One region of the Pseudoalteromonas rhizosphaerae genome, then DNA from elsewhere that is predicted to be linked to it. Evidence: predicted binding sites of a transcription regulator. Region 1 holds the regulator's gene; each other region holds the start of a gene.
The links. The regulator FliA, encoded in region 1, starts transcription of late flagellar genes. The targets are predictions, from matches to a motif close to CTAAAGNTNNNNNNNNNNNNGCCGATA.
Positions count from the first base shown of each region.

Region 1 (10,532 bases):
TAAGCTCGTAATTAATAACTTGGAATAGTTATTGCAAATTCCGTTTAGTGTCAATTTTTTGAAATTGTAGAATTATGGAATTTAAAGCTGTATTACAACAACTTAATAAAGATAAAAAAGAGTATTTAAAAGGTGTTGGTACACCTTTGCTGGTGCTCGCTGCGCTGGGCATGGTGATTTTACCGTTACCGCCATTTTTACTCGACATTCTTTTCTCGTTTAATATAGCTTTAGCATTAGTGGTGTTGTTAGTGACAGTTTACACCATGAAGCCTGTTGAATTTGGGATGTTTCCCGCAGTACTATTGATTGCAACTATTATGCGTTTGGCACTAAATGTTGCCAGTACCCGGGTGGTGCTGCTTGAAGGCCATAACGGTGGCGATTCCGCAGGTAAAGTAATCGAAGCTTTTGGTTCAGTGGTAATTGGTGGCAACTACGCAGTTGGTTTAGTGGTGTTTTTGATTTTGATCATCATCAACTTTGTGGTAATCACCAAAGGCGCAGGCAGGATCTCTGAGGTATCGGCACGCTTTACCTTAGATGCGATGCCAGGCAAACAAATGGCCATTGATGCCGACTTGAATGCGGGTTTTATTAGTGCAGAGCAAGCACGAGACCGCCGTGAAGAAGTCACCCGTGAAGCGGACTTTTATGGCTCTATGGATGGTGCGAGTAAGTTTGTAAAAGGTGATGCGATTGCTGGTATAGTGATACTGATCATCAATATTGTTGGCGGCTTGTTTGTTGGTATGATCCAGCATGATTTAAGCTTTGGTAACGCAATGGAAGTGTATACCTTACTGACCATTGGTGATGGTCTAGTTGCACAATTACCATCATTACTGTTATCTATTGGCACTGCAATTGTTGTTACTCGTCAAAATGAATCGCTCAATATGGGCGATCAATTTAAGAAACAACTCGGTAACGAAAAATCATTATTTATTGCTTCGGGTATTTTAATCGTGATGGGTTTGGTCCCGGGTATGCCACATTTTGCCTTTTTAAGCCTTGGTGCTTTACTTGGTTATTTAGCGTATTACACCCAGCAAAGTAAGCTCAAAGAAGCGGCTGCTAAGGAAGCAGAAGCTGCCAATGGCGGTGCAACAGGCACTGGTGTTGCTAACAAGCAAGAGCAAAAAGAGCTAGGTTGGGATGATGTACAACAAGTTGATGTAATTGGCCTCGAAGTTGGCTATCGCTTAATTCCATTAGTTGATCAATCACAAGGTGGCGAATTATTAAACCGAATTAAAGGGGTACGTAAAAAGTTATCTCAAGAACTTGGTTTTTTAATTCCACCGGTGCATATTCGCGATAACTTAGAGTTAGACCCAAATGCATACAGAATTACCATGATGGGTGTTTCAAGTGGTGAGGGCGAGCTTAAGCACGGTGATGAGTTGGCTATTAATCCTGGCCAAGTATTTGGTCCAATAAAAGGGATTGCTACTAAAGATCCTGCCTTTGGTCTAGACGCTATTTGGATCAAACCAGATCAAAAAGATGAAGCACAATCACTCGGTTATACCGTGGTTGATGCAGCGACTGTGGTAGCAACGCATATTAGTCAGTTACTAACTAACAGCGCGGCCTTGTTACTCGGCCACGAGGAAGTGCAAAATCTATTAGATATGCTGGCAAAAAGTCATCCTCGTTTAGTTGAAGGGCTAGTGCCAGATATTTTACCACTAACAGCAATTGTTAAAGTATTACAAAATTTATTAAATGAAGGCGTTGCTATTCGCGATATGCGTTCAATTGTACAAACCCTTGTTGAGTATGGCCCTCGAAGCCAAGATCCTGATGTATTAACCGCAGCAGTGCGAATTTCACTGCGCAGATTAATTGTTCAAGACGCGGTTGGAATGTCATCAGAAATCCCTGTCATAACCTTGGCGCCTGAGTTGGAACAGATGTTGCATCAGTCACTACAAAATGCAGGCGACGAAGGTGCCGGAATAGAGCCAGGACTTGCAGAGCGACTTCAACAATCATTAAATGAAGCGCATCAAAACCAAGAAATGGCCGGTGAACCTTCGATATTGCTAACGTCAGGAATGTTACGCACTGTGTTATCTCGTTTTGTTAAGTACACCATTCCAGGATTGCGAGTGATGTCTTATCAAGAGGTACCAGACGAAAGACAGATCAAGATTGTCAGCTCAGTAGGCCAATAATCGGATTTTAAAGGGGTTGAACCATGAAAATAAAACGTTTTTTTGCTAAAGATATGCGCACCGCACTGAAAGAAGTTAAAGATGAACTCGGTGTAGATGCTGTAATCATGTCAAATAAAAAATTAGCCAATGGGGTAGAGATTGTTGCCGCCGTTGATTATGAAAAAGCAGCCCCGAAAGCACCGGCACAACCACATGTTGCTAAGGCGCAACCGCAAACGAATGCTAACTTTGTTAAACCTGCGCCACAACGTGCGCAGCATGAGCCGCAAGCTGCGGTAGCTGATAGCTTACAAGCATTATTAGAGCGCCAATCACCGCGTCCACGCTCACCTGAGCTTGCGTCTATGTTTAGCCAGTCAGGGATTGATACATCTACTCAGTATCAACCACAGCAACAACATCAAGCACAGCAAGCTCGCCATGAACCACAAGCGCATAGTGATTTTGCTCGTCGCGATACTGCGCCGCGTCCACAAACGCAAGCACATAGCTTAGGTTTTGATGATGATCTAGAAAGTGGTTTTGATGATTTAGATACTCCGATGCCAACAAAAAGTGCAGCCAAAACAGATGAAATCACCGCTATGCGTGATGAAATGGCTGCGATGCGTCAATTACTTGAGTATCAGGTATCGGGTTTGATGCAACAAGATTTAGCGCGTCGCGATCCTACTCGCGCATGCATGATCGATCGTTTAGTTGGAATGGGTATCGACAGTGAAGTTGCAGAGCAAATGGCCTGCTTTATTCCGGACGATGTGTCACGTCAGCAAGCCTGGCAAGCACTATTGCAAATGGTTGAAAACCAAATGCATACTACAAATAACGAAATCCTTCGCCAAGGCGGGGTATATGCACTTGTTGGTCCTACTGGGGTAGGTAAAACTACAACCGTGGCAAAACTTGCAGCCCTTGGCGCACAAAAATATGGTGCAGATAAAGTTGCGCTAATTACCACTGATACTTACCGTATTGGCGCTTATGAACAGTTAGCTACTTATGGCCGGATCATCGGTTGTGGTGTAAAACAAGTTAAAGATGCCAATGAATTAGCAGAAGTTTTATATCATTTACGAAATAAGCGTCTAGTATTAATAGATACCGCGGGAATGAGCCAACGTGATTTACGTTTAACTGAGCAGCTAAATACATTAATGCGTAATCAACGTGTCGATATTCGCAATTATTTAGTGCTCAGTGCGACCGCACAAATTAATGTTTTACAAGAAACCGTAAGACATTTTAAGAAGGTACAATTAAGTGGCTGTATTTTCACTAAATTAGACGAATCATTAAGTTTAGGTGAGATTATTAGTATAGCGATTCAAAATCGCCTTCCAATAGGGTATCTTACTAACGGTCAGCGCGTTCCAGAGGACATTCGGGTCGCCAATGCAGAGAAATTAGTAAAAAAAGCAGAACAATTGTATTTAAAAAGAACAAAAGCACAACATTCACGACGCCAAGCAGTAGCGTCAAGCACAGTAGGGATGTATGATTAACACAGTATTAGATCAAGCAAGTGGCCTGCGTAAAATGAGTCAAAACAATAATAACGGCGTTAAAGTTATCGCTGTAACAGGTGGTAAAGGTGGCGTAGGGAAAACTAACGTCTCACTTAACACTGCGATTGCGTTGGGTCAGCTCGGAAACCGAGTGTTAGTTCTGGATGCCGATTTGGGTTTAGCAAATTGTGATGTGATGTTAGGGCTTCGGGTTGAACGTAATCTATCTCATGTACTATCAGGTGAATGTGAGCTCGATGAAATTTTAGTTGAAGGGCCTGCAGGAATTAAAATAGTACCAGCGACGTCAGGCTCACAAAGTATGGTGGAACTTTCTCCATCAGAACATGCTGGATTAATTCGTGCTTTTAGTGAGTTGAATACCGAATTTGATATATTAATTGTTGATACTGCTGCTGGTATCTCTGACATGGTATTAAGTTTTTCGCGCGCAGCGCAAGATGTCATGGTAGTAGTATGTGATGAACCGACCTCAATAACCGACGCTTATGCATTAATCAAAGTGTTGAGTCGTGAGCATGGTGTGTATAAGTTTAAAATAGTTGCTAATATGGTGCGCAGTATGCGTGAAGGCCACGAACTATTTGCTAAGCTCTCAAAAGTAACGGATCGCTTTTTGGATGTCTCAATGGAATTGGTTGCAACAGTCCCTTATGATGAAAACATGCGTAAAGCAACTCGTCGTCAAAAAGTAATTGTTGATTTATTTCCAAATTCTCCAGCGGCAATTGCATTTAAAACATTAGCGACAAAAGCAGTTAAATGGCCTATACCTAATCAACCATCTGGCCATTTAGAATTTTTCATAGAAAAATTAGTAAACGGCTAACTATGACGGCATCGGTGAATAAAGCGATGGGATATCAATCGACACAAAATTTAAATGTGATTGTTGAGCGACATGCTTCTTTAGTTAAAAAAGTGGCTTGTCATTTGATCGCTCGTTTACCCGCGAGTGTGCAACTCGATGATTTGATTCAATCGGGGATGATAGGGTTAATTGAAGCATCAAAAAACTTTGATGCGACTAAAGGTGCAAGCTTTGAAACCTTTGCGGGCATTCGTATTCGTGGTGCGATGCTGGATGAAATGCGCCGAGGTGATTGGGCTCCTCGCTCAGTGCACCGTAATAGCCGCAGAGTTGCTGAAGCGATTAGTGAGCTAGAAAGCAGCCTGAATCGAGAACCTAAAGACAGTGAAGTTGCTGAAAAACTTGATATTACGCTAGATGAGTACCATCATATTCTTAGTGATGTAAATTCAAGTAAGGTTTTAGGTATAGAAGACTTGGGAATTGATGAAGATGTTATCACACCAGTGGGACATGATTTAGCACTAGACAAGCCCTTTAATAACGTTAAAAATGAACGTTTTAATCAATCATTATTAACAGCTATACAATCTTTACCTGAACGAGATGGGTTAGTATTGTCGCTTTATTATAATGATGAAATGAATTTAAAAGAGATTGGACATATACTCGATGTAAGCGAATCGCGTGTGAGTCAGATACATGGTCAGGCGATGATTAAGCTCAAAGCAAAAATCAATGACTGGATTAACTAGTAGTAAGTAAATATAGGTTCAGACCTCACCGGAGGATGTTTTGGATAAAAACATGAAAATTCTTGTTGTTGATGATTTTTCGACGATGAGACGTATTATCAAAAATCTGTTAAGAGATTTGGGTTTTACAAATGTACAAGAAGCTGATGATGGCTCAACAGCTTTACCGATGTTGCAGAATCAAGAATTTGATTTTGTAGTAACAGATTGGAACATGCCTGGCATGCAAGGAATTGACCTCTTGCGCGCTATCAGGGCCGATGACAGCCTGAAACACATCCCTGTTTTAATGGTAACAGCAGAAGCTAAAAAAGAACAAATTGTTGCTGCTGCACAAGCTGGTGTTAACGGCTATATCGTTAAACCATTTACAGCCGCAACACTGAAAACCAAATTGGAAAAAGTGTTTGAGCGTTTAGGTTAAATAAATAGGAGAGGCTTATGTCAGCACCAGCTGCGCCTCAGATCAGTTTAGAACAAGCCCGGCAGCTTGTGGTTTACCTTGAAAATGGTGAACAAGATAAAGCTGATCAGTTAATTATTGATGCGGCGTCAAAAGAGCAATCAGAATTATTTGCCGAAGTAGGCAAACTTACGCGTCAGCTTCATGATGCGTTGAAAAATTTTGAGCTTGATACACGTTTAGCTGATTTGACCAAAGACGCACTCCCCGATGCTAAGCAGCGTCTAAACTATGTTATGGAAATGACAGAGAACGCTGCTAATAAAACCATGGATGCTGTAGAAGCAAGTTTACCAATTGCCCAACAGCTTGCAGATGATATTTCAGACATTAAACCCACTTGGGATCGTTTAATGAATCGTGAAATTGAGCTAGGTGAGTTTAAAACATTATGCCACAGCTTAGATAAGTTCATGAATAGCTCGCAAACTAAAACGGATGAGTTGCAAGGACTCATGACCAATGTCTTGATGGCACAAGATTTTCAAGATTTAACAGGTCAAGTGATCCGTCGAGTGATAGAGCTTGTTAGAGAAGTAGAAGACAGCTTGATCCACTTGTTGACAGCATTTGGTAGCCAAGATGATAGCGAAACAAAAACAATAGCACCAGTCATTGAAAAACCGCCTGCTGAAAATACACTTGCAGGCCCTGAAGGGCCAATTATTGATAAAGAATCTCGTGATGATGTTGTCTCAGGACAAGATGATGTTGATGATTTATTATCAAGCTTGGGCTTCTAAGAGGAGAGAACTGCATGAGCTTTGAAGTCGATGAAGATATTTTACAAGATTTTCTAGTAGAGGCTGGAGAAATTCTTGAGCTTTTGTCAGAACAGCTGGTGGAGCTTGAAAATAACCCAGATGATACCGAATTACTCAATGCAATTTTCCGTGGTTTTCATACGGTAAAAGGCGGCGCAGGTTTTTTAAGCATGACTGAGCTAGTTGACGCTTGTCACGGTGCAGAAAACGTTTTCGATTTATTGCGTCAAGGTGTTCGTAAGGTTAATTCTGAGCTGATGGACGTGATCTTGCAAGCGCTCGATACTATCAACGAAATGTTTGCGACCATCCAAAGCCGAGAAAAACCAGAACCTGCAAATCCAGAGTTGCTGGCTGTTTTACATAAATTGGGATTGCCGCCAACTGCTGAAGAACTAACTGGCGCTGCTGAGCCTGCAGACGATACTCCTGTTGTTGATGCTGATGCTATTTTAGATGATTCTGATGATCCATTTGCATTTGACTTGTTATTTGATGGTCAAGTTGATAGCGATAAAAAAGATGTTCAAATCGATGATATATCAGAAGATGAATTTGAAAGTTTGCTAGATGAGCTGCATGGAAAAGGACAAAGTCCTGTAACTCCAGCAGTAACAGTTAGCAATGAGTCATCAAATAGTGATATTACTGATGACGAATTCGATAATTTATTAGATGAATTACATGGTGTTGGTAGCTTTGGTTTGGTCAGTAATAAAGATACTGCAAGCACCGAAAATACTGCGCCTAAACCGCCCCAAGCGTCATCAGAGCCAACTAAAAGTAATAGTCCAGACGAGATCAGCGATGATGAGTTTGAAGCATTATTAGATGAATTGCACGGCAAAGGGAGTGCACCACAAGCAGTTGCAGATACTGAGCCAACACCCGCTCAAAAACCAGTCCCTCCCCCAGCACCTGTTGCCGCAGCTAAACCTGCGCCTAAACCAGCAGTGTCTGAGCCTGCGAAAGCGGCTGAAAAGCCAGCTCCAGCGACAGCTGTTGCGAAAAAATCAGTTCCACCACAAGCTGATACCACTGTGCGCGTTGATACAAAACGCCTTGATCAAATAATGAATATGGTCGGTGAACTGGTATTGGTTCGCAATCGTTTAGTCAGTTTAGCAACCAATACTGAAAGTGAAGCGATGGGTAAAGCCATTTCAAACCTTGATGTAGTAACTGCGGACTTGCAAGGTGCGGTGATGAAAACGCGGATGCAACCGATCAAGAAAGTGTTCGGTCGTTTCCCTCGCGTAGTACGTGATTTAGCCCGCAGTTTGAAAAAAGACATCAATTTATTGCTCGTGGGTGAAGAAACTGATTTAGATAAAAACTTAGTTGAGGCACTGGCAGATCCTTTAGTCCACTTGGTGCGTAACTCTGTAGACCACGGTATTGAAATGCCTGATGTGCGTGAAGCGGCAGGTAAAGCAAGGACTGGGACTGTAACTTTATCAGCATCGCAAGAAGGTGATCATATTTTGCTTACCATTCGAGATGATGGTGCTGGTATGGATCCCGAAAAGCTGAAAAAAATAGCTATCAATAAAGGGGTGCTTGATCACGAGCAAGCTGCTCGATTATCTGATACAGAAGCCTATAACCTTATTTTTGCACCAGGCTTTTCCACCAAAGAACAGATCTCTGATATTTCGGGTCGTGGTGTGGGTATGGATGTGGTGAAAACCAAAATTACCCAACTAAATGGTTCTGTGAGTATTCAATCTGAGCTAGGTGTAGGTACAATCCTAGAAATTAAAGTTCCGTTAACGTTGGCTATTTTGCCGACATTGATGGTGGTTGTCGGTGAGCAAACATTTGCATTACCACTGGCTGGTGTTAATGAAATATTCCACCTAGATCTAACTAAAACGAATGTAGTTGATGGCCAATTAACCATTATTGTTCGTAAGAAAGCACGACCGTTGTTTTATTTAGAACATTGGTTAGTCAAAGGTGCTGACAGATCATTACGCAAAGCTCAAGGCCATGTTGTAATTGTACAAATAGGTACGCAACAAGTTGGTTTTGTAGTGGATTCATTGATTGGTCAAGAAGAAGTTGTTATTAAACCGCTTGATGCTTTACTACAAGGAACACCTGGTATGGCAGGTGCAACGATCACGTCTGACGGTGGTATAGCGCTAATCTTAGATGTTCCAAACCTGTTAAAACATTACGCAGGTTAGTCCAATTCTTATCTTATTGTGAGAGCTATATATGGCTCTCACAGATAAAATTTACATAGAGTATGCCAATGGCAGTTAAAGTTTTAGTTGTTGATGATTCAAGTTTCTTTCGCCGCAGGGTGAGCGAAATACTCGAGAAAGATAAGGATATTGAAGTAATTGGTTTTGCGGTAAATGGCAGAGAAGCGGTAGACAAGACAAATCAATTGCGTCCAGATGTAATCACTATGGATGTTGAAATGCCTGTGCTTGATGGTATTAGTGCTGTAAAAGAGATCATGGCAGCAAATCCAACCCCAATTCTGATGTTCTCTTCCTTGACCCGTGATGGCGCAACAGCAACCTTAGACGCACTTGATGCGGGTGCTTTAGATTTTTTACCGAAAAAATTTGAAGACATTGCTCGTAATAATGAAGATGCGATTAAGTTATTACAAAATAAAGTAAAAGAAATTGGACGCAAGCGTCTATCACGCTTCAGTAGGCCGACACCGACATCAATACCTTCCGTTTCTGCAGGTACAACAAGTCGACCTGCGATAACTCAACCTGATAGAAGTTTTAACCGCAGCACAGCGCCCGCTTCGAACATTGCAGCTAATACACGTGCTTCGGGTAAGAAATATCAAATAGTTGCAATAGGCACCTCCACAGGGGGGCCTGTCGCACTGCAAACTATTTTGACTAAGTTGCCGGCCAATTTCCCACATCCCATTTTGTTAATACAGCATATGCCAGCTGCGTTTACGCCAGCATTTGCCGCTCGTTTAAATGGCTTGTGCAAAATAAAAGTAAAAGAAGCACAACAAGGCGACCGATTAATGCCAGGCGTCGCTTATCTAGCGCCAGGTGGTCAACAGATGCTGGTTGAGGGACGAGGTGGAAATCGCACGTTACGTGTTTTTGAGGACGACAGTGCGCGGATCACTTAATAAGCCCAGTGTTGACGTTACTTTTGCTAGTACAGCCAAATCTTTTCAAGGTGATGTGTTAGCTGTGGTACTTACAGGCATGGGCGCTGATGGACGAGATGGTGCAAGAATGCTCAAACAAGCCGGCGCCACTATTTGGGCGCAAGATGAAAAAACCAGTGTGGTATATGGTATGCCACAGGCGGTTGCTAACGCTGGCCTATCGTCGGCAAGTATCGCACTTGAAGAGGTTGCTAATCGGTTAGTTCGAGAAATTGGTTGTGGATAAGTTGTCGTTTCTAGGCCTGTTCGTTGCACTTTTGGCGATTGGCTATGGTTACTCACTAGAGGGTGGGGTTGTAAGTGCTTTATTTAATGGCCCAGCACTAATTATTGTATTGGGTGGTACGTTAGGTGCTGTAATGCTACAAACACCGGCACATACGTTTAATAAAGTCTTAAGAATAAGTCATTGGGTGTTTTTTCCTCCAAGTCATGATATCGACAGAGCAATTGAGCAAGTTAAAAGTTGGTCACAAAAAGCTCGCCAAGAAGGGTATTTAGCGCTTGAAGAAGTAGCATTAACACATCCAGACCCGTACGTTGCCAAAGGCCTGAGTTTATTGATTGATGGTAACAGCGAGCAAAAACTTAGAGATGCGTTAGAAATTGATTTATTGTTAGAAAGGGAACGTTTACTTGAAGCCAGCCGGGTGTACGAGGCGTTGGGCGGTTACAGTCCTACTATCGGTATATTAGGTGCAGTGCTTGGTCTGATCCAAGCAATGTCATTTATCACTGAGCCTGAAAAGTTAGGTGCGGGGGTTGCGACGGCTTTTATCGCGACCATCTATGGGGTTGGTTTAGCAAATTTACTGTTTTTACCCATGGCTAATAAGCTAAAACAACAAGTAGAACAAAAGA
Region 1 is NZ_CP118496.1:4,105,568-4,116,099, reverse strand. It holds gene flhA (flagellar biosynthesis protein FlhA) at 75-2,183, shown strand; gene flhF (flagellar biosynthesis GTPase FlhF) at 2,207-3,688, shown strand; gene PVK79_RS17745 (MinD/ParA family ATP-binding protein) at 3,681-4,541, shown strand; gene PVK79_RS17740 (RNA polymerase sigma factor FliA) at 4,568-5,278, shown strand; gene cheY (chemotaxis response regulator CheY) at 5,319-5,702, shown strand; gene PVK79_RS17730 (protein phosphatase CheZ) at 5,720-6,484, shown strand; gene PVK79_RS17725 (chemotaxis protein CheA) at 6,499-8,697, shown strand; partial or broken gene PVK79_RS17720 (protein-glutamate methylesterase/protein-glutamine glutaminase) at 8,766-9,897, shown strand; gene PVK79_RS17715 (flagellar motor protein) at 9,890-10,532, shown strand, end outside.

Region 2 (10,532 bases), 1.6 Mb from region 1:
TAACGTAGCGGCTTTTTCTTGCCTGTACAATTAGCATCAAGCTCATCACTGCAATCTATATTATGCTCTTTGAGTATTGCACACACCCGTTTGGCTATTGCTACGCCGGAATCAAGTAATAATACAGTGCTGTTAAAATACTCATTCAAACCTTTTGCTAAAATTGGGAAATGCGTACAACCTAACACGACTACATCCACTCTATTATCAATAGCGAGACTATCGAGCTCTGCAACTAGTTTGTCTTGGATAATCTTTTTACTTTGATATGTTTGTTCCGCCAACGTTACAAGTTCAACACTTGCATATAAATGTACTGTGACAGCTTGACCATGCTGGCTTATCAACTGTTGTGTATAACTACTTTGTACTGTTGCTGGTGTGGCCAATAAGGCAATATGCTGTGACTTAGATAATAAAGCGGCGGGTTTAATTGCAGGTACTACACCGACGATCGGTATCGTGGTTAATTCGCGAAGCGCGCTCAGTGCTGAAGTAGATGCGGTATTACAAGCAATAACTAACACATCAACGTGTAATTGTTGTGTTTCTATAAAAATTAATAATCCGGTGAGGCGCTGAATTATGGTTTGTTGACTCAGCTTTCCATAAGGTAGGTAGGCGTTATCCATAAAATAACTATAACGGCCATCAGGTATGTATTGCTGAATATGCTTCAGCACTGTGGTACCACCAATGCCCGAATCAAAAACCATGATATGAGGTGACAAACAACTCGCTCCTTATAATAACTAAGCTGAGCAGTTTGCCACGCGGTATACTGAAAATAAAGCTTATGCTTCACTCTCTAGTGCTGCTGAGCGCAATTTATTCATTTGCTCAAACATTGATTTTGTATAGTCGACTAATTTGCCTATTTCCTCTTGGTCTTGATTTAACCATTGTAAAATGCCTGACAGTTCATTTTGCAAACCAAGATCACCCGCTTTATTAAAGGCATTTTTTAGATCGTCATTAAATGGAGCTATTTTTTCAGCCACAGCTTTCTCTGGTGTTGGTTTATTCTCTTGATAGCCTTTTATTGCTGCAAACGTTTTAGTTTGCTTTAAGTCCATTGAAAACGCGACGAGCTGTTCGTTGCCTAAGTTGAGCTCTTGTGCTTGTTCAAAGGCTTGTTCCAAATCACCACCAAAAAATGTTTTACTAACATTTTGCAAGTCTTCCATCATTGCATTAATAGCCTTTTGTTCATCTTCGTTTAAGTCACCATTTACTGACATGCTAAATGATAACTCCCGCGATTGTGATGATGCACTGGCATAGCCTTCATTTTGACCATTACGCTGATAACTACTGGCTGATTGCTGTTTAAATGCATCAGCAAAACTAATACTCACCTCGTCACCTTCTGCAGTGGTGAAGTTATACTGAGCATTATTACTTAAACTTAAATACTGTGATTGAGTAACACTGACAGAATCCGGTTTAGGGTTAAATAAATCCTCTTCAAACTCATCCAGGCCATTAAAAATACCTTCTTTGGATTTTTCTATGCCCTGCTCAATTTCGTCGTTTAGAATACCGGTATCTTTTAATTCACCATAAGCATCATCAATACCTGTTTGCACACCTTTGCGTGCATCACTAAGCATACCTTTGAGTTTTTCATTATCGGCTCCATTGACTTGCGCTTTCTTAACGGCACCAGTTACAAAATCCAAAACGTTTTTGACGATTTCTTCAAAATCAAATAGTGGCTTGTCTTTTTTCTCTTCCGCGACAGGTAAGCCTAAAGCCTCAGCCATTTTGTCACCTAACACTTTTGCTGCTAATTCTTTACCACGTTGCTGGTAACTATCTTGAGGCGACTGTATTGTAGGTTGCTGTAATGCAGCTTTGTTACTGTATTTATTGACGTTGTTGTTTGGAACAAAGCCAAAGTTGCCAATTTTCATGATCCGACTCCTATTTTTGCTTACTTAAGTATCGGCCCAAAAATAAATAACTAAAGTAAAATGTACAAAAAAACAGCATTTGCTATTACTCAAAATTAGGGCCTGTTGACCTTTAAGGATTAAAATTTGTTCAACCTCGGGGCGATTTAATCGCGGCGCGAGATTTGTAACCTAGTGGGCTAAGTAAAAATTGAGCAACAAAGAGTTAATCGCCCCTAGGCAGAACCCTTCGGGCAGCGCGCGTTTGGCATTTATGCTACGTTATCGCCTATTTATGGGGAATAACCACACTACATAGGCTCTGCCTTGCCTAAAAACCAAACGCACAGCTGCAAAATTAACCTAGAAAGATAAACAGACCCTAGACAAATAATCCCTGCCCCCTACAATAGCGCCGATAAACAGCATAATGAAATAAGGTAGTAGGTAATGGCGGTTATAAAGATCGATACAACAGGATACGACGCACAGTTAAATGAAAAAGAGCAACGTATCATTGCGCAATTCCAACGCTTTGGTGTTGAACAATTAGAAGTCTTTGCCTCTGAGCCAATTCATTACCGTCAACGCGCTGAATTTAGAGTATGGCACGATGGCGATGAGTTATTCCACATTATGTTTGATCAAGCCACCAAAGACAAAATCAGAGTCGATGTGTTTGACCCTGCAGCGCCGCTAATTGGGGAAGTAATGCAGGCAATGATCGATAATCTTAAAGGCTGTGAAGTCTTGCGTCGTAAATTATTCCAAATAGATTATCTTTCTAGTTTAAGCGGTGAGATTTTAGTGAGTCTGCTTTATCACAAACCACTCGACGAAGAATGGCTAGCAGCTATCAAGTCACTAAAAGAATCATTGAGTGAGCGCTTTAAAATTGATTTTATTGGGCGTGCTCGCAAACAAAAAGAAGTACTCGGTGATGATTTTGTTACTGAGCGTTTAACAGTTAATGGCCAGCAACTTATTTACCAACAAGTTGAAAACAGCTTTACGCAGCCAAATGCTAAAGTAAACATTAAGATGCTGGAGTGGGCACAAGACTTATGTAAACCACTAAAAAATGATTTACTAGAGCTCTATTGTGGTAACGGTAACTTTTCAATTGCCTTAGCTGGTTCGTTTAATCGTGTATTAGCAACCGAAATTTCTAAATCGTCAGTACACTCAGCGCAGTATAATATTGCTAAAAATAACGTAACTAACTTAGATATCATTCGTATGTCGAGCGAAGAGTTTACTCAAGCTATGAAAGGCGAACGAACCTTCTCACGTTTAGAAGGGATTGACTTAAGCAGCTATGATTGTCAGACCATTTTAGTTGATCCGCCGCGCGCAGGCATGGATACACTAACATGTGATTTGGTGGCTAACTACGAGAGTATTATTTATATCTCATGTAACCCTGATACGCTAGAGCGTGATTTAGAGCACCTAACTCGCACTCATGAAGTTAAACGGTTTGCGATTTTTGACCAATTTCCATATACCCACCACATTGAATCAGGGGTATTTTTACAACGTAAATTGTAAAGTATCTATGCCAGTGCTTTTACTAGCGCTGGCATTTGCTGCTCACTAAAGACTTTAATACCATTCTTTTCTAATAGCGAAGCCGTTAATCCCATTCCAACCACCTTAATACCACTGTGCGAGCCATCGTAAATTGTATTACGACCACAAGAAGGACTTGATTCCTTTAATAGCGCAAAACGAATATTGTACTGTTGGCAAAGGCGTAATGCTTGTTTTGCACCTAGCTGAAATTCCGGTGTCACATCATCACCAGTATTGGTAATCACTTTACCGTTGACGATTTCAGCAGGATCTCTAGGAGTGGATAAACCACCAGCAATCTCAGGACAAAAAGCGACTATACGTTCCTGCTGCCATGCGATTAGCTGCGGATGGAGTAACTGTTGTCCGCTACCATCGTAGCGCACGGGAGCACCAAGTAAGCAACTTGAAACCAGTATTTTATGCATTTCTTACCACCTGCAACAAAAAAGCTCCGCGTACGGAGCTTTTTTACAATAAACACTAAACCGCTCTATTTAGCAGCTAAGTAATTAATCAATTTGCTAATATCTTCAGGCTCAGTAATACCTGATTCACGACCTAGGTTAAGCTTATATTTACCATTTACGATAAATGTTGGTACGCCACGCAGTGCCCCCTTATCTTTATAGTAATCTTGGTCACGCTTCATTTTTGAACTCATAGTGCGTACTGAAAAACTTTTATACAGTTTATCAAACTTATCACCGTCAACACCTTGCGCGACAAATACATCTTTAACATCAGCTAATTCATTAAACTTAGCACGTTTAACGTGAACATGATTAAACATAGCAGCAATAATGGCATCTTTTTGTGGTAGTACTTCAGCTGTTGCAAGTGCCTGTGAAATCATTTGTTGATTTTCAGGATCACGCACACCAACAAAATCGACGTGGCTCTTTTTAAACTCAATACTTGTATCAAGTTTAGGTTTAACCTCAACTAATAGAGCTTCGTAGTTATTACACGCTGGACAATAAAATGAGAAAAACTCTTTTACCTCTGGCTTTTTACTAGCGCGCTCAGATACTACATCATAATGCACACCTTCTTCATAAGTTGTTGGTGCTGCATTCGCGGCTAATGGTAATAAAAGTGCCAGCAATCCTGCTTTAACTAATTTGATCATCGGTAAAAACTCCAAAAATTATTGTTTTAATAGCTTATTGTTGTAATAAAAAGGCAACTAACTCATCAAGCTGCTCTTGGCTCTTGATGGTATTGATATTGATTTTATATTTATCATTAACGATAAACGTTGGTACACCGGTTAAGGCTCCCATTTGTGAAAACTTATTTTGCTTGTCTTGCATGGCTTTTTCCGCCGCAATCACAGGCATGCTGGCAATATCTTTATCAAAGGTATCGCTATCAATACCATTTACTGCAAGTAATGCTTTGACGTCTTTAATGTTATTGAGTGGAGCACGTTTTATATGAATGCTGTCAAACATTTGATCTGCAACTTGCTCACCTTTGTTATGCTGTTTAGCAATGATATACGCATAACTCAAATTACTTTGCACTTCTGGCGCTAAACCACCTAAAAAGTTGACATGGTTTTTTACAAACTCAGTACCTGCAGGCAAGCTTTTTTCCATTGCTTTAGCTACAGCTTCAAACTTAAAACAGTGCGGGCAATAAAATGAAAAGAACTCTGTTACTTGTGAGGTTTTACTTTTTTCAATTTTTAGTACGTCATAGTGCTCACCAGCTTTAAAATCTGCAGCCATCGCAGCAAAAGGTAAACATAACAGTAGTAAACTCAATTTTAGTTTTTTAAGCATTGGACTCTCGTTTCAAATATTTTTAATAATTAGTTAGGCAGCAACTTCAGCGGCGGCTCTTGAAGTGCAGAATACTGCTCTTTCAGCGCTAAAATTTGTTGCTCCCAGTATTTGTCATCAGCAAACCATGAAAAGTTCCGCGGAAATGCCGGATCTTCCCAACGTTTAGCTAGCCACCCCATATAATGAATCATACGCATTGCCCGTAATGGTTCAATTAATTTGAGTTGAGTGTGATCAAAATCACAAAATTCTTCATAGGCAGTCACTAAGGTATCTAACTGTAACAGTTGATTGTTTCGATCGCCACTGAGCATCATCCATAAATCTTGAATCGCAGGCCCTTGACGACTATCGTCCAAATCAACAAACATCAACGCATCACCGGCCCAAAGAATATTACCGGCATGGCAATCACCATGTAAACGTATAGTATCCACCTGCTGGTAAAGCGATTTCGTTTTAGCGATCACCATATCCAAAATAGTATAAAACGCGGTAGTTAAACTGCTAGGCACCAGATTACTGTTTTGTAACTGAATTTTAGCTGTATCTAGATACTCGTCACACCCTATGATCGGACGTTCGCTAAAAACATTGGCTTTAGCTGCTTGATGCATTCGACCAATCAAGCGTCCTAACACATCTAACTGATCAAGATTATCAACTTCAAAGATGCGCCCCCCGACACTTGGGAACAAAGTAAATAGATAACCATTATGCTCAAATAAGCTTTCGCCATTACGCTGTATCGGCGCAACTACAGGCACTTCCGCATCAGCCAATTCAAATGCAAAGCTATGCTCTTCGAGTATTTGTGCCTTACTCCAGCGCTCGGGGCGATAAAATTTCACCACATAACGTAGGCCATCTTCAGCTTTGAATTGATAGACACGGTTTTCGTAACTATTCAGTGCTAATAAGCCAGACTCTGCGTAAATACCAATACTTTCGACCGCATCTAAAATCGAATCTGGGGTGAGGTCAACAAAACTAAATTTACTCATAATTCTCATCAATTATAAAAAAAGCGGGAAAATCCCGCTTTTTATTTGTTATCAGTGTACTTAACTATCGCGCTTTAAAGAAGTTACTCGGCTGCGAAATTTGTGAACTTGGATTGTCCACTGGCGATAATACAAAATTAAACTCGGTCATAGGCGCTTTCAAATCATACGGATCCATCACCAATGATAATGGCACGTTGTGCGATTCGCCCGCTTGCACGGTAAAAGTTTGCTTACCTATGTACTTAAAGTTCTCCAGTCCTGCCACCTTAATATTAAAGGTTTGCTCGTATTGTGCTTTGTTGATCACTTTAAGTGTGTAGGTATTTTCGACAAGCCCATTAAAATCGACTCGATAGAGTTGATTTCGATCGCGAATAATATCTAAGTCCATTGGCTTACGCATTACAATATTCGTTACCAGCGCTGCGCTGAGCACCACTAATATAACAATATAACCAACAATCTTAGCGCGCAGAGGATTGGTTTTATTCTCTGGCGTTTCTAGGTTACGCTCAGTGGTATATGAGATAAGCCCGCGCGGATAATTCATCTTATCCATTACCCCGTCACAGGCATCGATACAGGCGCCACAGTTAATGCATTCAGCTTGCAGGCCATTGCGAATATCGATCCCTGTTGGGCATACTTGTACACACAAATTACAGTCAATACAGTCACCTAAGCTAAGCTCTTCTCGATCTTGTTTACGACTACGTGGCCCACGATTTTCACCACGTTTTTCATCGTAGCTTACTGTGAAGGTATCTTTATCAAACATTGCAGATTGAAAGCGCGAATACGGGCAGATATGCAAGCACATAATTTCGCGCATCCATCCAGCATTACCATAAGTACATACAGTAAATACGATAATGCTAACCAGCGCATAGCCACCTACATCAAAAGTAACAAAATCCGGTAACAGCTGACGAATAGGTGTGAAATAACCAACAAAGGTAAGTGCGGTGTATAAAGAAAAAGCTATCCAACCTGTATGCTTGGCTGTCTTACGCCAAAATTTATCAAAGTCCATTGGTCGCTGATCAAGCTTCTTGCGTTGATTCGCTGTCCCTTCGAACTTTTCTTCAAACCAAATAAAAATAAACGTCCAGACTGTTTGCGGGCACGTATAGCCACACCATACCCGACCGTAAAAGGTGGTCACTAAGAATAACGCGAATGCAGCAAGCATCAGAATAAAAGCAAGAATAGTAAAATCTTGTGGCCATAGAGTTAGCCCAAAAATGTTATATTTTTGACCAATGAGGTCAAATAACACAGCTTGTTGGTCATTAAAGTTTATCCATGGCAGCGCCATGAACGCCAACATACCAAGAAAACCAATGCGCTGTCTTAATAGTTGATGTAACCCTTTAACCGCACGTACATAAATGCGATTGCGGGGATTAAATCTATCCTGTTGAGCATAGAGATCGGGCTTTTCGATCTTGACCTCACTAGGAATATTTTTTACTTTTATTTGCTTGTCCATCGAAGTTCCTCAACGCCGCTTGGAGAATGAAAGTCAAACAATCATATAACGCTATTTAGATAGCTAACAACTAAGCTTACATTTAAAAATAGTGCAAACTGAACTACTGTGCTGTAAAAGTTCAGAGATTTCTGAAAAATCTAATTGTTCTCTGTCATTATACCAACTCTCCTCAAAAAAGCTGATATTCATTGATAATAATTTATTCACCTAACTTGCTTGCTTTACAAAGGGGCATTTTATTACACTGGTGCCTAATTCGTACCCGTTCAGATCAAAGTTTACTCACATATGAAAAAATTCCTTGTACTAGTTGTAGTGATACTTGCGTTATTCACAATTGATCATCCAATGATAAAAGAACCTCGAGAAAAGTTATTAGGAGAAGGTGTAGGGCTATTAAGTAGTGCTAGCAACATTAACCGTGGACCCGCTGCGAGCATGGCAAAAAACCGCATCAAGTCAGAACTAACACTTTCAGAAAGCGAGTTAGAGTATTTAGAAGAAACCATGCAAACTGATGAACAGCTGCAGCTATTCCATACTCGTTACTGCCGCAGTAAAGATCTCAACTTATATTTTTATGAAGATCGTTTAAATACAGTGTGTGACATCGTCTCAACATCATTGGCTGAGCGCAGAGGTAAATAGTGGATTTTTCAGCTTTAACAAAAAAAAGCAGCGCATCGTTTAACCAACATAAAAACCTACTGAAGAAGCTGGCGAAAGGGCAAACGGTTAAATGTGAAGTATGCCAAGGCATATTAACGTTAGATTTAAAGACTCAGCAACCCGGCCAAGGGGTTGCTAAATGCCCTAAGGGCTGTACTGAAATTGTGTTGGATTTAGCATAATGCTAACTCCAACCATCTTCTTCATCTGCGTACAAACCACTTTGCACCGCGATAATTTCTATTAACTCAGCAAATCCTAATGCAAAATCTCCCATTAGTTCATACTGTTGCTGGCATAGTTGTATTTCACTAAGCTGATTTTGCTGGGCAATTGTTGTGATAAGCTGGGGCTCTAAAGCAAAAAAGCCTAAACTGGCGTAAGCGGTTTGCAATGCATCAGTTAAGTCTGTTGTAAGTGCATCAGCTTGCATTAGCTTATCAATATACACCTGTGCTCCCTGAACAAAACCCTGACACCATTGCTGGCATTCATGCAAATCTAGGTAGCTGTCGTCTTGATCACTCACCTGTAAACTTACAGGGAGCTTAAAACCTGTTTCATAAACTTGCTCACTGATCTGATGATACAAAGCCATAAATGCAAATAATGTTTGTTCTTCTAGCTGGCCGTGTGCATCTGGCACTATCTGCTCAAGCCACTCGTGTACGTCTAATGGCTCAGGAGAGCAAATAACCGCAAATAAGTAACCTTGGCTCTGCACAAATGTCATGGCGCCATTGCGGCTCGCTAAATACGTACTTAACTGCTGGCCATGTTGCTGTGTAAATTCAGGAATTTGCATAAAACAATTCAGCCTTGTTTAAAAATTTAATGGATAACGGCCATCACTATCTGCACGGCCTAAAAATTTGGCGGCATCGTGTACTTCTTTTGGTAGTGATGCTTCTGGCTTGATATATCCAGCCACTTTAAAGTCCATGTTTGCTTTTAAGGTTGCATCAGCCGCTAAGCCTAAGCGGTTTTCAGGATCAACTAACACGGCTATATCGCCCGACTTACAGCTTAACTTGCCACTTAATGGACCAACGCTAAACCAGCCAGACAATCCTTGCACATCGATGTTTGGACTGGCGATTTCACCTTTTAATGCATCACAATAAGGCGCTCCTGAGAGATATTCATCTAACTCAACAATTACTCTGCCTTTAGCATTAATAGGTAATGGCAACTGCAAACGCTGCATCGCACGTTCAACACTCAAACGCAATGTAGCATCATTTAATGCAACTACTTGATCAAGTAAACCATAACTAAAGTCACCGCGTCCTGACAGTTCACTGGTCTGTCGCGGATCACCAAACTTTACACTGCCTGTAAGCTGTCCGGTGAATAATGCCCAACCAGAAATATCCCAGTTTAAATTATTAATCTGTTCATCTTGATAGCGCAGCTGCATGATTCTACCCTGCCAAATGCTACCCGATGCTTTACCTATTTGCAGATCTTTAGGTAGATAAGGATTTGCTAAATTAAGCGCAACTGCAGCTGGCGTTTTTAATAGTGCAAAAAAGATAAAACCGAAGAAAAATATTACTATAAGAATCGCTATTTTTTTCATTCTTTACTTCTCTAATACCAGTCGGCTAACGCGCACGTAGCCTGGTTTATCATCGCGACTGAGATCTAAATTTTCAATCAATACGCCTTTAGTGTTTACCAGTTCATCAAGCCATTCTATGAGCTTATTAAACTGTACCGAGTCGATGGTTAATCTTAATGAATTATCGCTAGGCTGCATTTTGCTTATGGTTATATCGTAGCGAGCGCGGCTAGCATTAACTATTTGACTCAAGTTTTGGTCACTTGTAACAGCACGCGCACTACCCGCTTTGAGTTTAACAATACTGTTATCAACCCACGCTAATAATTCTTGCTGTTTAACTTGGTTTTTTTCAGCTTCAGTTATCGCGTTGTTTAGTGGTCTAAAAATACCCATAACTAATATAAAAATAACAAAAATAACCCCAGCGACCATCACTAACTGTTGCTCTTGCTCTTTTAAGCCACGCCAATGTTTTAAAAGTTGTTGTTTCATGCAGCACCTCGTAGTTTTATTTCACCGACTACAAAGTCG
Region 2 is NZ_CP118496.1:343,717-354,248, reverse strand. It holds gene murI (glutamate racemase) at 1-731, opposite strand, end outside; gene PVK79_RS01675 (DUF5610 domain-containing protein) at 795-1,916, opposite strand; gene trmA (tRNA (uridine(54)-C5)-methyltransferase TrmA) at 2,346-3,446, shown strand; gene PVK79_RS01665 (2-thiouracil desulfurase family protein) at 3,452-3,898, opposite strand; gene PVK79_RS01660 (thiol:disulfide interchange protein DsbA/DsbL) at 3,964-4,602, opposite strand; gene PVK79_RS01655 (thiol:disulfide interchange protein DsbA/DsbL) at 4,637-5,260, opposite strand; gene PVK79_RS01650 (serine/threonine protein kinase) at 5,290-6,267, opposite strand; gene ccoG (cytochrome c oxidase accessory protein CcoG) at 6,332-7,762, opposite strand; gene PVK79_RS01640 (hypothetical protein) at 8,054-8,413, shown strand; gene PVK79_RS01635 (hypothetical protein) at 8,413-8,616, shown strand; gene PVK79_RS01630 (UPF0149 family protein) at 8,619-9,239, opposite strand; gene PVK79_RS01625 (type II secretion system protein N) at 9,258-10,016, opposite strand; gene gspM (type II secretion system protein GspM) at 10,020-10,493, opposite strand; gene gspL (type II secretion system protein GspL) at 10,490-10,532, opposite strand, start outside.
Region 2: PVK79_RS01675 (DUF5610 domain-containing protein) is a predicted target of FliA. The motif match lies at 1,946-1,972, and genes of this name have one in related genera.

Region 3 (10,532 bases), 2.6 Mb from region 1:
CCTACTTTATCTGGTGTCGATCATTGCCATTTAAATGTGACTAACCTTGCGCAAGCCGTCACGTGGTACAAAACAGTCCTTGGATTTAATATTGTGCCAGAGCTTGCTTTTTGGGATGAGGGTACTGGGCCTTTAACACTAGAAGATCCTGCGGCAACTATTCGCTTAGCGTTATTTGAGCGAGAGGGCAGTAGTAAAGGGATTGCATTTGGCGCATCTGGAGAGCAGTTTATCGCTTGGCTTAAGCATTTGGCTGACTTAAATATTAAAACCGTGGTTGCTGATCACAAAGTTACATACTCTGTTTATTTTCAGGATTTAAGTGGTAATAGTCATGAAATCACCTCTCATGACTATGCATATATCTCGGCCAACATCTAGCATATGGTTAGCCTTGGTAGGCAGAGTACACAGCTAAAACAGCATCTAGCTGGCCTTCAAAAAGTGCGATAAGCTGAGGATCAAAGTGTTTACCAGCTTGCTCGCGCATATGACTTATGGCTTCATCAACGCTCCAAGCTTGCTTATAGGGACGTTTAGAGGTAAGTGCATCGAATACATCGGCGATTGCCACAATACGTCCTTCAATCGAAATTTCCTCACCTTTAAGACCGTTTGGATAACCTGATCCATCCCATTTTTCATGATGCTCCATCGCAAGTATATAGGCGAGCTGCAATAACGGCGATGACGAGTTTGCTAAAATTTTAGCGCCGATTTTGGCATGCTGTTTCATGTGTTCAAATTCTTCGGCTGTTAATTTCCCTGGTTTAAGCAAGATTGCATCGGGAATGCCGATTTTACCAATGTCATGCATCGGCGCTGCTTGTTTGAGAAGCTCAGCATGTTGTTCATTCATTCCATAGGCTAGTGCTAAAATTTTACTGTATTTACTCATGCGCACAATATGCTCGCCAGTATCGGTGTCTTTATACTCGGCTGCGCACCCTAAACGATGGACTAAATCAACGTGAGCCAACTTTAGCTGCTCAGCCTGAACTAGGGATAAATGAGTTTTAACACGCGCTCTTACGATTGCAGGACTAATAGGCTTGGTTATGTAATCTACCGCGCCAATTTCAAAACCTTTAAACTCATCACTTTCATCCGCAAGTGCAGTCACAAAAATGACTGGAATATGCTCAGTAGCAGGGTTTTGTTTAAGCAGCTGACATACTTCAAAACCACTCATATTTGGCATCATAATATCGAGTAGAATGAGTTTGGGTGGCTCTTTTTCAACTAACGCGAGCGCGGCATCACCCGATTTAGCAAAAGAGAGGCGATATTGATTCCCTAATACTTCGCGCATGACTTTAAGGTTGGCGGGTTCATCATCAACAATAAGAATTCGTGGGCGTTCGGTTATTAAGTCCATCAGTGTGTTTCCAAATTTGCTGCCTGATTGAGCAGCTCTATTAATGCAATAAGAGTACTCTGGGCATTGTCAAAGTCAAACTGGTCGAAATATTCGATTAATGCATCCACATCACTTTGATAAGTAGCGGGGGCATTGTCTGCTAATGTTGCTAACAACTCATCATTGAGCTCTGCATTTTCTGCGTCTTTACGCAGTTGTTCACACAGTATTTTAAATTCGCTGAGCGATAGTACTTGGGTATTTTTTTCGCTGCTTTGCACTGCTATACAGCTGCTCGTTTTTCTAGCTAACAACTCATTGACCGCATTAAACTCTATCTGCAATTGCTGAATTATTTGCGCCTGCTGCTCAGGGGCTTGGCTGTTTTCTAAGGTTGAAAGCAGAGCCATCATAGTCGGTAAACCTAAATTACCAGATAAGCCTTTAAGGGTATGTAATGTGCCATTAATATCTTTTAAGGCATTTAGTCCATCATTAAAGATAATGTCACATGTAGCCTGCTGCTCTTTAAAAAAACGGTGTATTTCGCTCAGCTGTTTACACTTACTGCCCCAAAGTTGCTGTCCTTTTTTAAAATCAATATGCTGTGCTGCGGGATCAATGTGAGCAATTTGCGTTTCTATATTTAAACCAAAGCCAAGCACTTGCGCAATCTCTTGATTCAATTGATTGATATCAACAGGCTTATTGGCGAAGCCATTCATACCCGCTTTTTTAGCCGTTAATTTATCTTGCTGTAAGACACTGGCGGTGAGCGCAATGATCGGAGTCTTTTTTAGCTGTCGTTGTTGCTCAATTTCACGAATTTTTTCGGTCGCGGCAATACCGTCACATTCAGGCATATGGATATCCATTAAAATGACATCAAAATCTTGTTTTTCAAAAATAGCGATCGCTTCTAAGCCGTTGCTTGCAGAGCTAATCGTATGCTGATCTCGCGACAATAATAACTGTAGTAGCTCAACATTTTGTGCTATGTCATCAACGACTAAAATGCGCAGCTTAGGTAATTGCGTATGCAACTTATCAAAGTAATTGACTTGGGTTTCATCACCGACCTCTAAAGGCAATGAAAAATAAAAGCAGCTGCCTTTATCTTCTTCACTGACTACGTTGATTATGCCACCCATCAGCTCAACGAGTTGCTTACTGATAGTAGTACCAAGTCCAGTGCCACCAAAACGACGTGTAGTAGTCCCGTCAGCTTGTTCAAAAGGCTGAAATACCGCTTTAAGACGATCTTTAGCAATACCAATACCGGTATCTTGTACTTCAAAAAATAAGTAATTATTTTGTGTCGTACTGACAGTGACATTCACTGAGCCCTGAGCTGTAAATTTAACTGCATTACCAATTAAATTTGTTAAAACTTGGCGAATTCGGTCTGGATCACCGTAATAAGTAGGGTGAACAGACTCTTTGATGGTAAGTGTTAGTTCTAGATCTTTCTTTTTTGCTTCTAACCAAAATGTAGAAATAATACTATCAAGCACCGCTTGAAGATTAAAATGCACTAATTCAATGGTCAGCTTACCTTTTTCAAGTTTTGCAGAATCCAATATTTCATTTAATAGCCGTAACAGCGAGCGAGCCGCATTATTTACGATAATTAAGTGCTTTTGTTGGTCTTGATCAAGTGGGGTATCCATCAATAAATCACTAAAGCCAATAATCGAATTCATCGGTGTGCGAATTTCGTGACTCATATTCGCCATAAATGACTGTTTGGCTTGAGCTGCATCTTCGGCGGCTATTTTCGCCAACTTTAATTTATCTTCGTATTCACGACGTTCACTAATATCGATAATAACGCCGTCGATCCAAATCGCTTCACCTTGCTTGTTGAACTCAAAGCTACCTTTCTCAAGCACCCAAATTAGCTTGCCACTTCGATGACGTAGTCGGTATTCAATTGAGTATTGCGATTTAGCAGCGATCGCTTGCTCGACCGATTTATTGATGCGTTTGTTATCATCTTTAAAAATCAAATCACTAAACTGAATATGCTGATTGATAAATTCCGATGGGACATAGCCAGTTACTTCATTAATGCTAGGGCTAATAAAAATCATGCTCCAGCTTTTATCCAACTGGCAGCGAAATACCACGCCAGGCATATTATTCATCAGCGAGCGGTATTGTTGTTCTTTCGCTATGAGGTTTTGTTGTAGTTTGCGTTGCTCAGTCAAGTCAGTAATAAAGCCAACAAATATTGACTCTTGTCCTGGCTGGTTTGCTTCACCAATACCTAAGCGAATAGGAAATAGGTGACCTTGTTTATGTTTAGCAAGAACATCACGATTGACGCCAATAACTTTACCTAAATCGATGTGATGTGCCTTTAATAGATATTCATCATGCTCGGCTGCGATATCATCTGCCATCAGCATTTTTATGTTTTTACCCTTTACATCAGTGCTATGCCAGCCGAAAATATTCTCTGCAGCGTTATTAAAGCTTAAGATAATACCGCGATTGTTAATTGTTACTATGCCATCTATAGCGGTCGATAAAATAGCCTCTAAGCGAGATTCATTCCCTGTTTTTTCTTCAAGTAACATGCGATAGCGTACCATACCGTTAATGATAGCAACTATCGCGGTTAGAATAATGGTGGCGAACACTACGCTAATAGCAACAAATGTAAGTTCTGAGCTGGCGCTGTCATTACCAATTAATGGCGAGGTTGCAACAAACCGTGTTGCCGCCATTCCCATGTAATGCATACCTGCAACAGCAAAACCCAAAATGATTGCGCTGATCAACCGCGTCTGCAAAGAATTTAGTGTTGGGAGGTGCTTTTTAATATTAAAGCGAGCATATAAAGATATAAACGCCAGTACAACGGCAACGATAATTGACAACCCAAACATCAATGGATCGTAGCGTAGCAGCGGGCTCAATTCCATTGCTGCCATACCACTGTAATGCATAGTGCCGATACCTGCGCCGAGTAGTACCGAGGGCAGTATTAAACTGAAAATAGTGGCGTTATTTTTTACTAATAATGACACGCCAGTTAGGCAGGCTAAAAATGCTGGAATGAAAGATAAAAAGGTGAGTGTTGGGTCGTAGCTGATATTTGTACACAGTGAAAATGCCAACATACCAATAAAATGCATACTCCAAATACCGCCAGAAAGTACCAAGGAAGCCGTTGAGTTGGCTAATTTTTGATAACTTTTGAAGCGTGTTTCTTTGGCCAGATCGATCATGTAAGTTGCAAAAAATGCAGAGAAAATAGCCGTTAAAACAGACAGAGCGACTAAAAATGGGTCATAAACACCATTAATAAGAAGGCTCGGATCGTGATCGGTAATAAAAAAAGCGGTAAGCATAACGGCTCAATACACTGTTATTTCAGTAATAACTAATATCACCTGAAATATATGTTAAGACAATTAATTAATTTTGCGCAAATGCCTGTTATTTGTTTACATATTTAGCTGCAAAATTTAACAAAATCAAAAACTTTTTAAAATCAATTCGCTAAGTTTCATTGTGCGTAATGATAGCATCATTTATAACCAGTTTTATAGCAGGTATTTAGCTGAACTATTTATTTTCGCAGATAAAGTAATCGGTAATTATCGGGTCATACGTTTGACAAATACGACTACGAATAGTGCCAGAGAGAAACTCCCGCAAAACGCTTCAACTGCAGCAACGAATCGGGAGAAACCAACCGGAGTAATATCGCCATATCCTAAGGTTGTAAAAGTAACCACGCTAAAATAGAAGCTATTAAGTAGGGCTAATAAATTATCACTTAATGTTGCCGCCGGATTGAACTGCATAATACGACCAGCATCCATCACCCCAAAAATAAAATAACACAGGGCGCAGCAGATGATCAGTGACAAACTAAAACGGATCACATTTTCAGGCTTTTCACCATACCCGCACAACATATCAATACAGCTCGAGGCTAATCGTTTTTTTGAACCCCGTGGATATTGTGCGTGACGCATCCGCAGTTCTTTGTACGTGAAATTACCCGCCAGTTCAAATAAGCCTTGTTGTTCTGATGCTTTACGTAAATTGCGAAATATTTCTTCTGATTGTTCAAATAAGTCAAGGGCTGCGCTTTTATCTGTATGTTTAAGCGCTGCTTTAGCTTGTTTTTCCTGTAATAGTTCAGCGCCTAGCTCAATGTTATCAATACGGGTGTTGTTTAGTTTTATACCCAATAAATTTGTATCTTGTAGGTTGCAGTAATGCAGGCTTGCTTCGTGCAAGTTGGCTTTCATCAGTGAACTGTGGGCTATTTTATTATTAAACAGGTGAGCGTTGGTGAGCGTTGCACGATAAAAATTACTGTAAGATAAATCAAAACCATCCTCATCATCTTGTTTTATCAAATTAAGCCCATTGAGGTTAGCGCGTTTTAATTGCAATCCCTGTAATAATCCTCCCTTTTTTGCATAGCGCTCTAATTTTTGGGTCAGATCTAAGCCTGACTTATCAAATTTGGCATCATGCCAAAAACAAAAACCTGAGCCCATGTCTGTTTCTTGACAATGATGGCCATCGGGAGAGGTATAACGACAACAAGGCTTATCAGGCATGTTTGATATCGCTTTATTTAATTCTACTTAGTTATAGATTAGCAGTTATTTTGCAAGGTATTATAGTGACCTGTTAATTAGTTCAATGACTGTCGGTCAATTACAAGAGTTAGGTTTGTTTGAATATACATTAAAACGTAGTCGCCGCCGCAAAACTGTCGCTATCAAAGTCCAGCAACAAAGTGTCACAGTTTATGCGCCTGTTGGGGTTGCTAAAAAGGAACTTGAAAGCTGGCTGCTAAGTAAAACTGACTGGATCAATGCGCAAATTAATAAGCAAAGTCAAATGCTTGATACTCGCCAATACCCATTACAAGATAATCGCGTACTGGTTTTTTCACAACCTATGATACTGACTTATGGTGTCAGCTCGCGCAGCGCATGGCAGCTAGTAAAAAATCAGCTGGGGAATGTGTTACAGCTAAATCTTTCTGGACGGGTTAAGCATCAGCAGCCAATGTACCAAACCTTGCTCGAAAGTTTTTTACATGAGCAATTAGAAAATTATATTGAAATGCGTGTACATGCTTATTGCCTAAAAATGGCAGAGGCTTTACCTAGCAGTATTCGCATTCATACTTATAAGCGTCGTTGGGGCAGTTGTAATCGACGACGAGAATTGACCTTTAATTTGTTATTAGCCAGTGCGCCGCAGAGTATTATTGATTATGTAATTGTGCATGAACTAGCTCACTTGAAATATTTAAATCACAGTGCCGCATTTTGGCAGCGCGTCAGTGAGTTTTATCCTGATTATAAGCAAGCAACAAAATGGTTAAGGCAACACGGTGCGAGTTTACAATGGGTAGTCGAATGAGTTAGCGAGGATAAAGTTACCGAGGGTAAAGTTAGCGAGGGTAAAGTTAGCGAGGATAAAGTTACCGAGGATAAAGTTACCGAGGATAAAGTTAGCGAGGATAAAGTTACCGAGGGTAAAGTTAGCGAGGGTAAAGTTAGCGAGGATAAAGTTAGCGAGGATAAAGTTACCGAGGATAAAGTTACCGAGGATAAAGTTACCGAGAATAAAGTTAGCGAGAATAAAGTTAGCGAGAATAAAGTTAGCGAGAATAAAGTTCGAAGAATGAAGTTTTGCTGATAGATAAGAAAAGTGGTGGAGGGAGCTGGATTCGAACCAGCGAAGGCTGAGCCGTCAGATTTACAGTCTGATCCCTTTGGCCGCTCGGGAACCCCTCCACACTAATTTTGTCGCATTTGGCCCCACTTAACTTAGCGGTAAGAAAAGTGGTGGAGGGAGCTGGATTCGAACCAGCGAAGGCTGAGCCGTCAGATTTACAGTCTGATCCCTTTGGCCGCTCGGGAACCCCTCCAATGCAACGGCGCTGATAATAGCAAAGTGAGCATTTAAGTAAAGAAAAAAGCTAAAGAAATATTAAATAAAGCCGATAAATATCTATTACTAACTGCAATCGGCTAAAGTCTATGCCAATCGATGATTTGTTAATCACAGAGAGTCAACTTAACAATCGTCTTGCCAAAAGTGTCTCAGAACACCGTCGTGGCGAGTTTGCATTATTATTGGCAATGCTTTCTCATGACGTGTTAGATTTTAGTCAATTTCATCTCCCTAAAACCCCATTTGATGCACATGCTTCAACACCAACTGAAGCGCAATTACGTGAACAATTAGGGGCAGGGCCTGAGCAAGCATTGGCTCCAGATGAATTTGATATGCTCATTGGCCAACATAATGCACAGCTATTACAACAAGGCAGCATGGCAGATATTCGTTTACGCTCGTGCCTTGCGCCGGAACCATTAGTGATCAGAGATGATAAAAACCATATTCCACTAATGGTGATTGATAATTGCGAACTTGTCGTGCGAAAGCGTCATTTAGATAAAGAAACACAGCTGGATCATCCGCAAATGGATGCGGCTGCATTTTACGATAGCCTTAATAATGCTGAGCTTCATCAACCCTTACACCTTGCCCAAGCGTGATATTAAGCTGTAATAATTATCGGTAAAAATATTTTATTTATTTTAGTGTAAAAAAAGCATCCACAAACTAAATGCAATTGCTATAATGACCCCAAATGGCATTTCCAATTTACTTGGTATTATTGCCATCATCATTAAATCAAGGTAATTAGGAACGTAATGAAGAAAACATTCACGCTGAATCACGAGAAAATCAAATACCCTCGCATGGTAGATGCTGCAAAGCATGAAGTAAAAAAGTATTTGAAAAGAGAGCGTAACAAAACGTTGCCAATTGATGCTGATTACTGGGCATTTGATTGTAAATTTGGTAACACTGCTGAAGATGCCCAAGTGGTGCACGTTGCTGAAATTAGCAACTCAATCAGCGAAATTGAAAAACAAGGCTTAGAGTCGTTTTATGTTGAAATCATTGCTAGAGCTGCACAACGTCAAGTGCAAGACTCTGATGATGAAATTTAAAAGTAATTGATTTAATGAAAAAATGGGCTAAGTAGCCCATTTTTTGTGCTTGCAAAAAAGTAAGTCCAGCACTTTATTTTGCACCTGGTTGGTGCGAAATAGATTATTTATTTTATTTAAATAATACAACTAATTGATTTATAAGTTTTTGTAAAGTTGGTTCTGTAATTGCTATTACTTTTAATTATGCAGTTAGGAGCAAACACATGGCAAGAATGAGTTATATCAGTAGCGTCGAACGTTACCAAGAATACCAAACCGTGATCCACGACTTACTTGACTCAGTGCTAGCAAGCTTAGAAGACGGTGTTAAAAAACAACAAGATAATCGTTACTTAATCGCTCAATACCCATTTTTAGAATTACAATACTGTTTAGATAAAAATGGCGTGCAGCTAGGTAATAATGTCTGCTTTAAACGTCAGTATATGAAAACCTTAAATAATCGTGGCGATTCACAGGATTTGAGTGAACGGCCGTATTTTCAAGGTATCCAACAGCAGCAACATACTCGTTTTACGCCGCCCTATATTTCGATCGCGACCAATCACTTATGTATTTCAGCAATAAAATCGTTACATGCTTCATATGGCGAAAATCGCTATTTAGTGATTGATGTATGTCTAACGCAATTAATCGAATTTATTATGGGGGATCGTACTCGCGCCACGATGACGCCATTTTTTAAAGCGGGTTATGGCATTATTGTCAGTTGCTTATTTATCTTAGTGTTATTTTTACTTGGTAGGGTGTTTGGTGATATTTATAGCTTACTGTTTGTCCGCTCTATAGAAAATGATCCGCTCGAACCGTTTACGATCATCATTTTTATCACCCTCGCGTTAGCAATATTTGATTTAGGTAAAACGATTCTCGAAGAAGAAATTTTAATGCATAAAGATATCTTTAGGCACAGTTCAACGCGGCGCACTATCACACGGTTTATTTCAACTATTTTAATTGCAGTGTCTATTGAAGCGTTATTAACGATGTTTAAGGCAGCGCTGGGGCAGTTGCAGTATTTATTACCGGCAATTTATATGATGTTGGCGGTTGTAGGGCTATTGATTGCGTTGGCTATTTATGTGTATTTAGGGGCAAAAGCCGAAACCTTATTATTGAGCGCACAACGCAATAAGAAAGGGCATTAATAAAAATGGGGTAGGCGATGAATGCCTACCCCAACTCAACTTAATTTATTCTGCGCGGTCTTGGGCGCGACGAGTTTTAAAATCTGAATCTGCTTGCCATTTTGGCCAATCACCGTTGTTTGCCAGTTGTGATGCGATATCAACAATTAACTCGATGTCTTGTTTTACACCACCTAATGACCACTGAGCAGAGTAATCATCAGCTTCTTTATGGTATTTATGAGCAATATAATCTGGATCTGTATCACCTAAACTCATAAACAGTAAACCAGGTACGCCTTGTTTAGCTAGTGAGAAGTGATCTGATCGGAAGAATAGGCCGTTTTGTGGCACGGGATCCATTTTTACATGACGGCCTTGTTTGCTTGCGGCTTTGCTAAGGTAGTCTTCCATTTGTGATAAACCTTTACCGTATTGCAGTATGTAATCGGTGCCATCTAGCACATTCATACCATCAATATTTAACAGAGCGACCATCTGCTTGGTAGGGATAAGTTCGCCACTGGCAAATTGCTCTGAGCCAATTAACCCTGTTTCTTCGGCGGTAAAGTTTGCAAAAATAATCGAGCGCTTAAACGGTTTTTGTTTATGCATGTTACTTAATATACGAGCGATTTCAATTGTGGCAGCACTGCCTGAGGCATTATCAACTGCACCATTATAAATTTTTGGCCCGCTATCAGTTTGCTTAGTGCCAAAATGGTCCCAATGTGCGCTGACCACAATATATTCATCAGGCGCTTCACTGCCCGTTAATTGCGCAACAACATTGTGTGATTTAGCGTGTGACACTTCGTTTTTAAATGCAAGGTTTGCTGTTAAATTAAGCGCAGTAGCTTTAAAGTCGTCGTTAAGTGCTTGTTGCTTTAATTGTTGATAGCTCAAGTTTGCTGATTTAAATAGCTGCTCGGTTGCATCGAGTGTTAGCCAACCCATTACCGGTAGTTCTGATGCGTTTAGGTTGTTATCCATCAAGGTATATTTTGTGCCTGTATTTGAGCTTTCAAC
Region 3 is NZ_CP118496.1:1,541,877-1,552,408, forward strand. It holds gene PVK79_RS06515 (VOC family protein) at 1-381, shown strand, start outside; gene PVK79_RS06520 (response regulator) at 389-1,378, opposite strand; gene PVK79_RS06525 (MHYT domain-containing protein) at 1,378-4,719, opposite strand; gene PVK79_RS06530 (ion channel) at 4,969-5,949, opposite strand; gene PVK79_RS06535 (M48 family metallopeptidase) at 6,035-6,766, shown strand; tRNA gene PVK79_RS06540 (tRNA-Tyr) at 7,059-7,143, opposite strand; tRNA gene PVK79_RS06545 (tRNA-Tyr) at 7,193-7,277, opposite strand; gene PVK79_RS06550 (VC2046/SO_2500 family protein) at 7,390-7,911, shown strand; gene PVK79_RS06555 (DUF6172 family protein) at 8,071-8,373, shown strand; gene PVK79_RS06560 (PDC sensor domain-containing protein) at 8,580-9,524, shown strand; gene PVK79_RS06565 (M28 family metallopeptidase) at 9,570-10,532, opposite strand, start outside.
Region 3: PVK79_RS06550 (VC2046/SO_2500 family protein) is a predicted target of FliA. The motif match lies at 7,329-7,355, and genes of this name have one in related genera.